3 regions of the Rhizobium oryzihabitans genome follow, and region 2 is predicted to be linked to each of the others. Evidence: riboswitches for the same ligand, from Rfam matches in the RefSeq annotation. Region 2 holds a riboswitch; each other region holds the start of a gene.

Region 1 (3,272 bases), on a different replicon from region 2:
AAGTCGGATGTCAGCGGCAAGGCGGGTGGTGACTATTACAACACCAACTACCCGCAGCCGACCTATCTCTCCTCGCGCAAATATGCGCTGCATGTGGAAACAACGGCCTATTCGGTCTTCGATTTCCGCAATGCCGATTTCCACGAAATCGAGATCTGGACGATCCCGGAGCGTATCGAATTCTTCGCGGGCGATCATTTCACCGATATCGTTTCCGCCCTCTCGCTGCGGTTCGGTCGCCAGCCGGAACTGCCGGAATGGGTCTATAATGGCGCGATCATCGGGTTAAAGGACGGCGTCAACTCCTTTGCCCGGCTGGAAAAAATCCGCGCCGCCGGAACGAAGGTCTCAGGCCTGTGGTGCGAGGACTGGGTGGGGCTTCGCCAGACATCCTTCGGCGCGCGTCTCTTCTGGGACTGGCAGGCCAATGACACCCGCTATCCGCATCTTCGCCAGAAGATAGCCGAGCTTGCCGATCAGGACGTCCGCTTTCTGGGTTACGTGAACCCCTATCTCTGCGTCGACGGACCGCTTTTCCCCGTGGCCGAAGCGGCCGGTTATTTCGCCACCGGCGCGGACGGCAAGACGGCGCTGGTGGATTTCGGCGAATTCGATTGCGGCGTGGTCGATTTTACCAATCCAGCCGCAGCCGAATGGTTTGCCGAGGAGATCATCGGCCGGAACATGCTGGATTTCGGCCTTTCCGGCTGGATGGCCGATTTCGGCGAATATCTGCCGATCGACATCACGCTGTCGAACGGCGTCGACGCCAAGCTGATGCACAATGCCTGGCCCACACTCTGGGCCGAGGTCAATGCGAAGGGCGTCGAAAGCCGCGGCAAGACTGGCGAGGCGCTGTTCTTCATGCGGGCAGGCTTCACCGGCGTGCAGGCTCATTGCCCGCTCATCTGGGGTGGCGACCAGTCGGTCGATTTCTCCCGTCACGACGGCCTCGTCACCGTCATCTGCGGCGCGCTCTCTTCCGGCCTCATGGGCAACGCCTATCACCATTCCGACATTGGCGGATATACCAGCCTGTTCGGCAATGTCAGAACAGCGGAACTCATCATGCGCTGGGCGGAAATGGCCGCCTTCACCCCCGTCATGCGCACCCATGAGGGCAACCGCCCGCGCGACAACCTCCAGATCGACCAGGACGACGCGGTTCTTTCCCATTTCGCCCGCATGACGACCCTCTACACCGCACTCGCCCCTACCTGAAATCGCTTTCCGCCGAAGCGGCCACGACCGGACTGCCTGTGCAGCGCCCGCTTTTCCTGCATTACGAAGATGACCGGCAGACCTACACCCTCCAGGACTGCTATCTCTACGGAGCCGATATGCTGGTCGCACCCGTCTGGAAAGCCGGAGAAGAGCAGCGCACGCTCTATCTTCCCGGCAACGGGGAATGGGTGCATTTGTGGAGCGGCGAGCATCATCCCGGCGGACGCGAGGCGACCGTCGAAGCGCCGCTTGGCCAACCGGCTGTCTTCTATCGCGCCGATAGCAGCCATCGTCAGCTATTTGAACAGCTTCGCAGCATCTGAGCCGTTGACAGCCAGCTAAAAAAGCGACAGTTTCCGACCCATTCCGAGGGGAGCACCGAACGGTGCTGAGACGGCGATGAGCCGGACCCTTGAACCTGATCCGGGTCATGCCGGCGTAGGAACGGAAACTGTCGCGCTTTCAAGGTGCTGCCCTTTCTCTTCTCCGCTTTTCCCGGATCTCCGTGATTGTCACATCTGGAGACCGAATGATGATGCTGAAACCTCCCGTCCTTCGCACATGGTGCGGTTGCGTCTGAGGTCCGGCCCATGCGTCCCTCCCATGCGCTGAACGGCGTCCTGCTTCTGCTCATTCTGTGGCAGACAGGGACATGGCTGTTTGCGCCGCCGCGCTATATCCTGCCCTCGCCTGCCGATGTCGCCGCCGCTTTCCTGCGCCAGCCGGGTTTTCTGTTCGGACAGGCCATGGTGACGTTTGGCGAAATGGCCGTCGGGCTTTTCGCCGGTGTCACGGCCGGCATTCTCGTTGCCTTCACGATTGCCGCCATCCCGCGTCTTGGCCGCCTCGTCTGGCCCATGGTTCTGGTGTTGCAGGCTTTTCCGGTTTTCGTGCTGGCCCCAATCCTCGTCCTCTGGTTCGGCTTCGGCATGGCCTCGAAAGTGGTCATGACAGGGATCATCATTTTCTTTCCCGTCGCCTCCTCTTTCACCGATGGTCTCAACCGCACCGACCGTGCGATCCTCGACGCCGCCTCGCTGACGGAGGCGAGCCACTGGCAGATCCTCACCCGGCTGCGTGTGCCGCTGGCACTCCCCTCGCTCATTTCCGGTCTGAGGGTCGCAGCACCGCTCGCCCCGCTTGGCGCCGTCATCGGCGAATGGGTGGGCGCCTCGGCCGGGCTCGGTTTCGTCATGATCCAGTCCAATGCCCGCATGCAGACCGACACCATGTTCGCCGCCATGGCCATTCTCGCCGTCATGGCGGTGCTGCTGCGGCTTGCCGTCGACCGGGCGACAGCCAATCTGGCCCCTTGGGCCAAAGAGACAGAACACCTCATTCCTTTCAAATATTTGCGGAGACTTTCAGCACCATGAAGCGAACTCTTCTTTCCCTCGTCGTCGCGGCAGCAAGCGTGCTTTCCCCCATGCAATCGCAGGCGGCCGACAAGCTGACCGTGTTGCTGGAATGGTTCGTGAACCCGGACCACGCGCCGATGGTGATCGCCAAGGAACGCGGGCTCTTTGCCGATGCGGGGCTGGAGGTCGAACTGGTTCCGCCGGCAGACCCATCCGCCGTGCCGCGTCTGGTCTCGGCAAAACAGGCCGATATCGGCGTCCACTACCAGCCTAATCTCTATCTCGACCACGATGCCGGGCTGCCGCTCGTCCGTTTCGGTACGCTGGTGGAAACGCCGCTCAACACCGTCACCGTTCTGGCCGATGGGCCGATCAAAAGCCTGAAGGACCTGAAGGGAAAGAAAATCGGCTTTTCCGTTTCCGGTTTTGAAGATGCCATGCTGAAGCGCATGCTGGAGAAGGACGGCCTGACGAAAGACGATGTGGAACTCGTCAACGTCAATTTTTCGCTCTCGCCTTCCCTGATCGCCGGCAAGGTGGACGCCACGCTTGGCGGCTTCCGCAATTTCGAACTGACGCAGATGAAGCTTGAGGGGCACGAGGGCCGCTCCTTCTTCCCAGAGGAACATGGCGTGCCTGCCTATGACGAGCTGATCTTTGTCACCCATCGCGATCTTGCGAAGGACACCC
Region 2 (3,272 bases):
GCGCGCATTCTGGCAAAGCCGACCAATCTGCTCATCCTCGACGAGCCGACCAACGATCTCGATATTGAAACGCTCGATCTGTTGCAGGAAATCGTTGCGGGTTTTTCCGGCACGGTCATCCTCGTCAGCCACGACCGCGATTTCCTCGACCGCACCGTTACTTCCACCATTGCGCCCGCCAATCCGGACCAGCCGGATGGACGCTGGATCGAATATGCCGGTGGCTATTCGGACATGATGGCGCAGCGAAAGGGTGCGGCGGAAGAAAAACGCAAGGCGGAGAAGCAGGAAAGGGCGAAGGCCGCACCTTCCGCTTCCGCGTCGCAGGACCCTTCAAAGGCCAAGGCCAAGCTTTCCTTCAAGCAGAAGTTCGCGCTCGAAAATCTTCCCAAGGAGATGGAAAAGGCGCAGGGCGAAATCGCAAAGCGCGAGCAGCGCATGGCCGATCCCAATCTCTTCACCAAGGATCCCGCTGCCTTCAACACGCTGGCGCAGGAAATGACAAAGCTGCGCGAAAAGCTTGAAGCCATGGAAGAGGAATGGCTGGAGCTGGAGATGCTGCGCGAGGAAATTGAGGGGTGACTGCGGTCGCGATTTCTTGACTGAGGCCTCATCCGCCTTTGACAGGGAGGCGGAATTGCCGTTTCCTGTGCGGGTTCGGAGGAGTTCAGAAAATGCGCATGATCTTCGTCAATCTGCCGGTCAAGAATATCGAGACATCCAGAAGCTTCTTCACGGCTCTCGGTTTCAGCTTCAATCCGGAATATTCGGATGACCGCACGCTCTGCATGATCGTTGAGGAGAACATCTTCGTGATGCTTCTCCAGGAAGAGCGTTTTCGCGATTTCATCAATGGCGATATCGCCGATGCGACGCGCAGCACAGAGGTGTTGACCTGTCTTACGGCGGGAAGCCGCGAAGAAATCGACCGGATGATCGAAACGGCGCTTGCTTCCGGCGGAAGCGGCTGGAAACCTGTTCAGGACCATGGCTTCATGTATGCCGGCAGCTTTCAGGATCCGGACGGTCACGTCTGGGAACTGGTCCATATGACGGCGCAGGGCTGACGGCAGCCATCTTGCCAATCAGAGACGGCGGGACTACATCATCATCATGATCTAACGGGGTGTCTTTTGTGCTTGCGTGCAAAAGGCTGAGAGGCTTGCCAACCCGAAGAACCTGATCCGGTTCATACCGGCGGAGGGATTAGACGGCTTCAAGGCAAGCGGCTATTTCCCTTTTTGTTATGAGGAGGTACCCGTGCGCCGTCGTCTTTTCCCGAGTTTTCTCGTTGCCGCTTCGCTGTTTCTGCCCGGTCTTGCCGCTGCGCAAGATAAACAGGAACTGACCGTCTACACCTATGAAAGCTTCGTTTCCGAATGGGGTCCCGGCCCCAAGGTGAAGGAAGCCTTCGAGAAGGTCTGCGGATGCACGCTCAATTTCGTTGGCGTGGCGGATGGTGTTGCGCTTCTCAACCGTCTGAAGCTTGAAGGCGCAGGGTCCAAGGCGGACGTCGTCGTTGGTCTCGACACCAATCTGGTCGCGGAAGCGAAACAGACCGGTCTCTTTGATGTCAGCGGCATCGATGCATCGGCGGCCAAGGTGCCGGGCGGTTACAAGGACGATGTTTTCGTGCCCTACGACTACGGGCATTTCGCCGTCATCTATGACACGCAGACGGTGAAAAACCCGCCGACGAGTCTCAAGGACCTCGTGGAAGGCGACCCCTCGCAGAAGATCGCCATTCAGGACCCGCGCACTTCCACGCCGGGGCTTGGCCTGCTGCTCTGGGTAAAGTCGGTTTATGGCGACAAGGCCCGGAAGCCTGGGCGAAGCTCAGAAAGCGCATCCTCACCGTCACGCCGGGCTGGTCGGAATCCTATGGCCTCTTCACCAAGGGTGAGGTTCCGATGGTGCTCTCCTACACCACGTCGCCTGCCTATCACATGGTCTCGGAAAAGACGGATCGCTATCAGGCCGCGGCTTTTTCCGAGGGGCACTACATCCAGATCGAGGTTTCCGGCCTTCTCAAAAACGCGCCGCATAAGGAACTGGCGAAGCAGTTCCTCGCTTTCACGCTGACATCAGGATTTCAGGATGCCATTCCGGAAAACAACTGGATGATGCCGGTCGCTGAAACGTCCAAGCCCCTGCCCGAGGCGTTCTCCAAACTCGTCGTGCCGCAGAAGACATTCCTGATGGACCCGGAAGAGGTGGCGAAGAACCGCAAGGCCTGGATCGACGAATGGCTTGCAGCCATGAGCATGAATTGAGGAAGAGGCACGCCCGCGCATGATGCTGCGTCGCGACTACAGGTGGTCGATCATTGCCGGAACGGCGGCCTTTGCCGCCGTTTTCCTGTTCATGGCGCTCGCTGTCGCGGCCCTTCTGTCTTTCGATGCCGGTGCACCCGCCGCCGGCATCATGGATGCCTATACGCTGCGCATCCTGCGTTTCACGCTTTATCAGGCAACGCTGTCGACCGTCCTATCGATCCTTCTAGGCCTGCCGGTGGCACTGGCGCTCTCCCGCCGACAAGATTTTCCGGGGCGGATATGGATCATCCGGCTAATGGCGGTGCCGATGGGGCTGCCGGTCATTGTCGGCGCCTTCGGCATCATCGCCATCTGGGGCAGGCAGGGTGTTTTGAATACGGCCCTTGTTTTTGCAGGTGCGGATGAGCCCTTCAGTATTTATGGCCTTTCCGGCATCCTCATCGCGCATGTGTTTTTTAATCTGCCGGTCGCGGTGAGGCTGATGCTGGCCGGGCTGGAGCGCATTCCGGGCGAATATTGGCGCATGGCCGCGAGCCTCGGCATGGGGCCGGTTGCGGTTTTCCGTTTCATCGAATGGCCGACGGTCTCGCGACTGGTTCCCGGCATTGCCGGGCTTGTCTTCATGCTGTGCGCCACAAGCTTCACGCTCGTGCTTCTGCTGGGCGGCGGGCCGGCGGCAACGACACTGGAAGTGGCGATCTATCAGGCGCTCCGGTTCGATTTCGATCCGCAGCGGGCGATTGCACTTTCGGTTCTGCAGATCGCCCTCACGGCGATACTGCTTGGCCTTCTCGCCTTTTTGCCATCGCCCGAGGCGGAAATTGCCTCGCTTGGCCGTCCCATTCGCCGTTTCGACGGCAAGGGCTCTGGTGCCCGTCTTTGGGACGGGATGGCCATCGCTTTTGCTGTTCTGCTGATTGGTCTTCCGCTTGTCGCCATAACAGTCTCAGGTCTGAATGCCGACCTGCTGCGCCTGCTGTCGGCGCCGATCTTCCT
Region 3 (3,272 bases), 160 kb from region 2:
GATCAGCCGTTCGAATGCGGCAATGACGTCCTCGAACTGGCCGCTGCGCCCGTAAAGACCGTCCACACCCGTTTCAATCAGCAGGCCCTCTTCGAACAGTCGATCGAGAAAGGATGTTTGCATGTCCATGGTCTTATCCCAAAAGGCTGGTGTCCTGCCTGTGAACCAGCAGGAGATTGGCGGAGTTACCGAGAATACGGTCATTGGAGATCATCAGGCGGGCGGAATGCGCATCGCGAAGGTGCCGGCCGAGGCTGTAGGGCGTACCGTTCTTGTAACCCATGATGCCGCAGACCAGCATGGCGTGGTCGATGATCTGAAGAATGGTTTCCGAAGAGCAGATCTTCACATTGTTCATGGCCACTGCAAAGGCCATGGACATGAGCTTGTCCGGGTCGCTCTTGGTGTCCTCGTAAGCCTTGATGCCGGCGATGATGTTGGATTTGACCACCTGCAGTTTGGTGGAAACTTCAGCAAGTCGGATCGCGCCGGGCGGAGCGACGCCGGGTGACTTGCGCGCCGCTGCTCTCACAAAGGACTGGGCGCGCAGCACGGCGTCGGACGCGATACCGTACCAGACGGCGCTCCACAGCAGATGGGAGCTTGCAAGCATCGATTGCGCCGCGATTTCAGCAAATGGTTTCGGGAATATCTGCACTGCCGGCGCTTCGCCGCGAAACAGGAAACCGTCCGAACAGGTGCCGCGCATGCCAAGCGTATCCCAGACATGGGTTTTTTCGAGCGTGTACTGATTTTTCAGGAAGACGGTCATCACCTGATCGGCGGGCGCGGCATCCTTGTGGGAGCGGGAGGTGATGAGGATGGCATCGGCATTGCTGCCATAGGAAATGACGGTGGCGTCCTTCTCCAGCTGGCAGAAGTCTCCGTCGACCTCGATGGCGCAGATTGAATTGCGCAGATTGCCGCCGATGCCGCCTTCGGTCGTCGCAGAGCCAAGCAGAAGCTGCTCGTTTGCAATGCGGCTCATGAAGCCTGCATGCCAAGCGCTTGCCTCGCCATGTTCCACAAGGCTGGATGCCTTGATGTGGTGCATGGCGAAAATCATCGCGGTTGCCGAACAGGCCTGGCCAAGCCGGGCACAGATATCGGCGATTTCCTGCAGGGAGGCCCCTTCGCCGCCAAGGGAGGAGGGGATCTGGATGCCCAGCAGGCGTTCCCGCTTCAATGCATCGACAGCCTCCTCAGGGAAGCGGCCGGTGACATCCACCTCGTCCGCATGTTTGGCGGCGATCGTCGCGACACGGCTCGCGCGCGCCGACAGTGTTTCATCCTGCGGCGATACGGTTACGTTCATCAGGCGGCCTCTTTGCCGTCCAGGATGAGCTTAACGGTGTCTTCGATGGCCTTGATGCTTGCAAAGGACTTGCGGTTGAGGAGGTTGTCCGGGAATTCGATATCGAAAGCTTCCTCGATACCCAGCATCAATTGCACCGATGCAAAGGAAGAAAGGCCGGCCGCATAAAGATCGGCTTCATTTTCAATCGTATCGACGGGGGTGGGAAGCTGGCCGAATTTTGCCAGTATTTCACGAATAGTCGCATTCATTCCAACGTATCTCCCGTGAATTTCACATTAGGATGGTTTGTGCTTATCGTTACGTTGCAAACGATAATATTCACCTAAACCGTTAGGTTAACTACAGCTGACGGCAACATGCGACATTCACGCACCGTTGCCAAGCATTGATCCGCGCCCTTGACAAATGTCGGGTGGTGTCTTTTGCTATCCTCCATTCACCAGGGGTGTCCCGTCAAGGGGCTGAGATTCTGCTTTCATGCGCAGTGACCCGTTGAACCTGATCCAGTTCATACTGGCGTAGGGACGGTGCAAAGACCGAAGGTCGGCTGGCGTATGGCGTCCAGTGTCGGCACTTCGGTATTTTCCATCATTCCGGCTCGAACTGGGTCTCCACTGTCAAACTTTGGAGCCTCATGATGAATATCGCTGCCAAGAATATCCCGCTTTCGGTTACAACCGGGCCGCATCCCGCCTCCACGAAAACCCATAAAAGCGGAATTTTACATCCGCATATCCGCGTGCCGATGCGCGAGATCGCCGTTCACCCGACCGCCGGCGAACCGCCGGTGACGGTCTATGATTCCTCGGGTCCCTATACCGATCCCTCATACGCCGTTCTGATCGAAAAGGGCCTGCCGCGTCTGCGTCACGACTGGGTTGTGGCGCGTGGCGATGTCGAGGCTTATGACGGCCGGCACGTCAAGCCGGAGGATAACGGCTTTGCAACCGGCGAGCGCCTGACGCCCGAATTTTCCGTGCGCCATCAGCCGCTGAGAGCCACGGCGAACAAGGCGGTGACCCAGCTTGCCTATGCGCGTGCCGGCATCATCACGCCGGAAATGGAATTCATCGCCATCCGGGAAAATCTCGGACGCGAAGCTGCGAAAGAGAAGCTGATCCGCGATGGCGAGAGTTTTGGCGCGCAGATCCCCGACTACGTAACGGCTGAATTCGTTCGTCAGGAAGTTGCTTCGGGCCGTGCCATTATCCCCGCCAACATCAACCACCCGGAACTCGAGCCGATGATCATCGGCCGCAATTTCCTGGTGAAGATCAACGCCAATATCGGCAATTCCGCCGTCACCTCCTCCATGGCCGAAGAGGTGGAGAAGATGGTCTGGGCGATCCGCTGGGGCGCCGATACCGTCATGGACCTTTCGACCGGCCGCAACATCCACAATATCCGCGAATGGATCATCCGCAATTCGCCGGTGCCGATCGGCACCGTGCCGCTTTATCAGGCGCTGGAGAAGGTCAACGGCATTGCAGAGGATCTCAATTGGGAGGTGTTCCGCGATACGCTGATCGAACAGGCGGAGCAGGGCGTGGACTATTTCACCATCCATGCCGGCGTTCGGCTGCATTACATCCCGCTCACCGTCAACCGCGTCACCGGCATCGTGTCACGTGGTGGTTCGATCATGGCCAAGTGGTGTCTGCATCACCACAAGGAAAGTTTCCTCTATGAGCATTTCGATGAGATCTGCGATATCTGCCGCGCCTATGACGTTTCCTTCTCGCTGGGTGACGGCCTGCGACCCGGCTCGATCGCCGACGCCAATGATGCGGCGCAATTTGCGGAATTGGAAACGCTCGGCGAGCTGACGCAGATCGCCTGGGCCAAGGACTGCCAGGTCATGATCGAAGGCCCCGGCCATGTGCCGATGCACAAGATCAAGGAGAACATGGACAAGCAGTTGAAGACCTGCGGCGAGGCACCCTTTTATACGCTC

Evidence for each region. Region 2 has a riboswitch for thiamine pyrophosphate ahead of thiB (thiamine ABC transporter substrate binding subunit). Riboswitches for the same ligand answer to the same signal wherever they lie in the genome.
Region 1: it holds a riboswitch for thiamine pyrophosphate, as region 2 does, so the genes downstream of both, G3A56_RS18165 (ABC transporter permease) here and thiB (thiamine ABC transporter substrate binding subunit) in region 2, are expected to answer to the same signal.
Region 3: it holds a riboswitch for thiamine pyrophosphate, as region 2 does, so the genes downstream of both, thiC (phosphomethylpyrimidine synthase ThiC) here and thiB (thiamine ABC transporter substrate binding subunit) in region 2, are expected to answer to the same signal.

The regions. Positions count from the first base shown of each region.
Region 1 covers NZ_CP048635.1:303,177-306,448, forward strand. Annotated here, with positions in the region: partial or broken gene G3A56_RS18160 (alpha-glucosidase) at 1-1,547, shown strand, start outside; TPP riboswitch at 1,584-1,686, shown strand; gene G3A56_RS18165 (ABC transporter permease) at 1,815-2,600, shown strand; gene G3A56_RS18170 (ABC transporter substrate-binding protein) at 2,597-3,272, shown strand, end outside.
Region 2 covers NZ_CP048632.1:2,376,879-2,380,150, forward strand. Annotated here, with positions in the region: gene G3A56_RS12195 (ABC-F family ATP-binding cassette domain-containing protein) at 1-582, shown strand, start outside; gene G3A56_RS12200 (VOC family protein) at 675-1,067, shown strand; TPP riboswitch at 1,113-1,223, shown strand; partial or broken gene thiB (thiamine ABC transporter substrate binding subunit) at 1,261-2,273, shown strand; partial or broken gene thiP (thiamine/thiamine pyrophosphate ABC transporter permease ThiP) at 2,293-3,272, shown strand, end outside.
Region 3 covers NZ_CP048632.1:2,535,281-2,538,552, forward strand. Annotated here, with positions in the region: gene G3A56_RS12900 (amino acid--[acyl-carrier-protein] ligase) at 1-129, opposite strand, end outside; gene G3A56_RS12905 (acyl-CoA dehydrogenase family protein) at 134-1,315, opposite strand; gene G3A56_RS12910 (acyl carrier protein) at 1,315-1,566, opposite strand; TPP riboswitch at 1,750-1,861, shown strand; gene thiC (phosphomethylpyrimidine synthase ThiC) at 1,956-3,272, shown strand, end outside.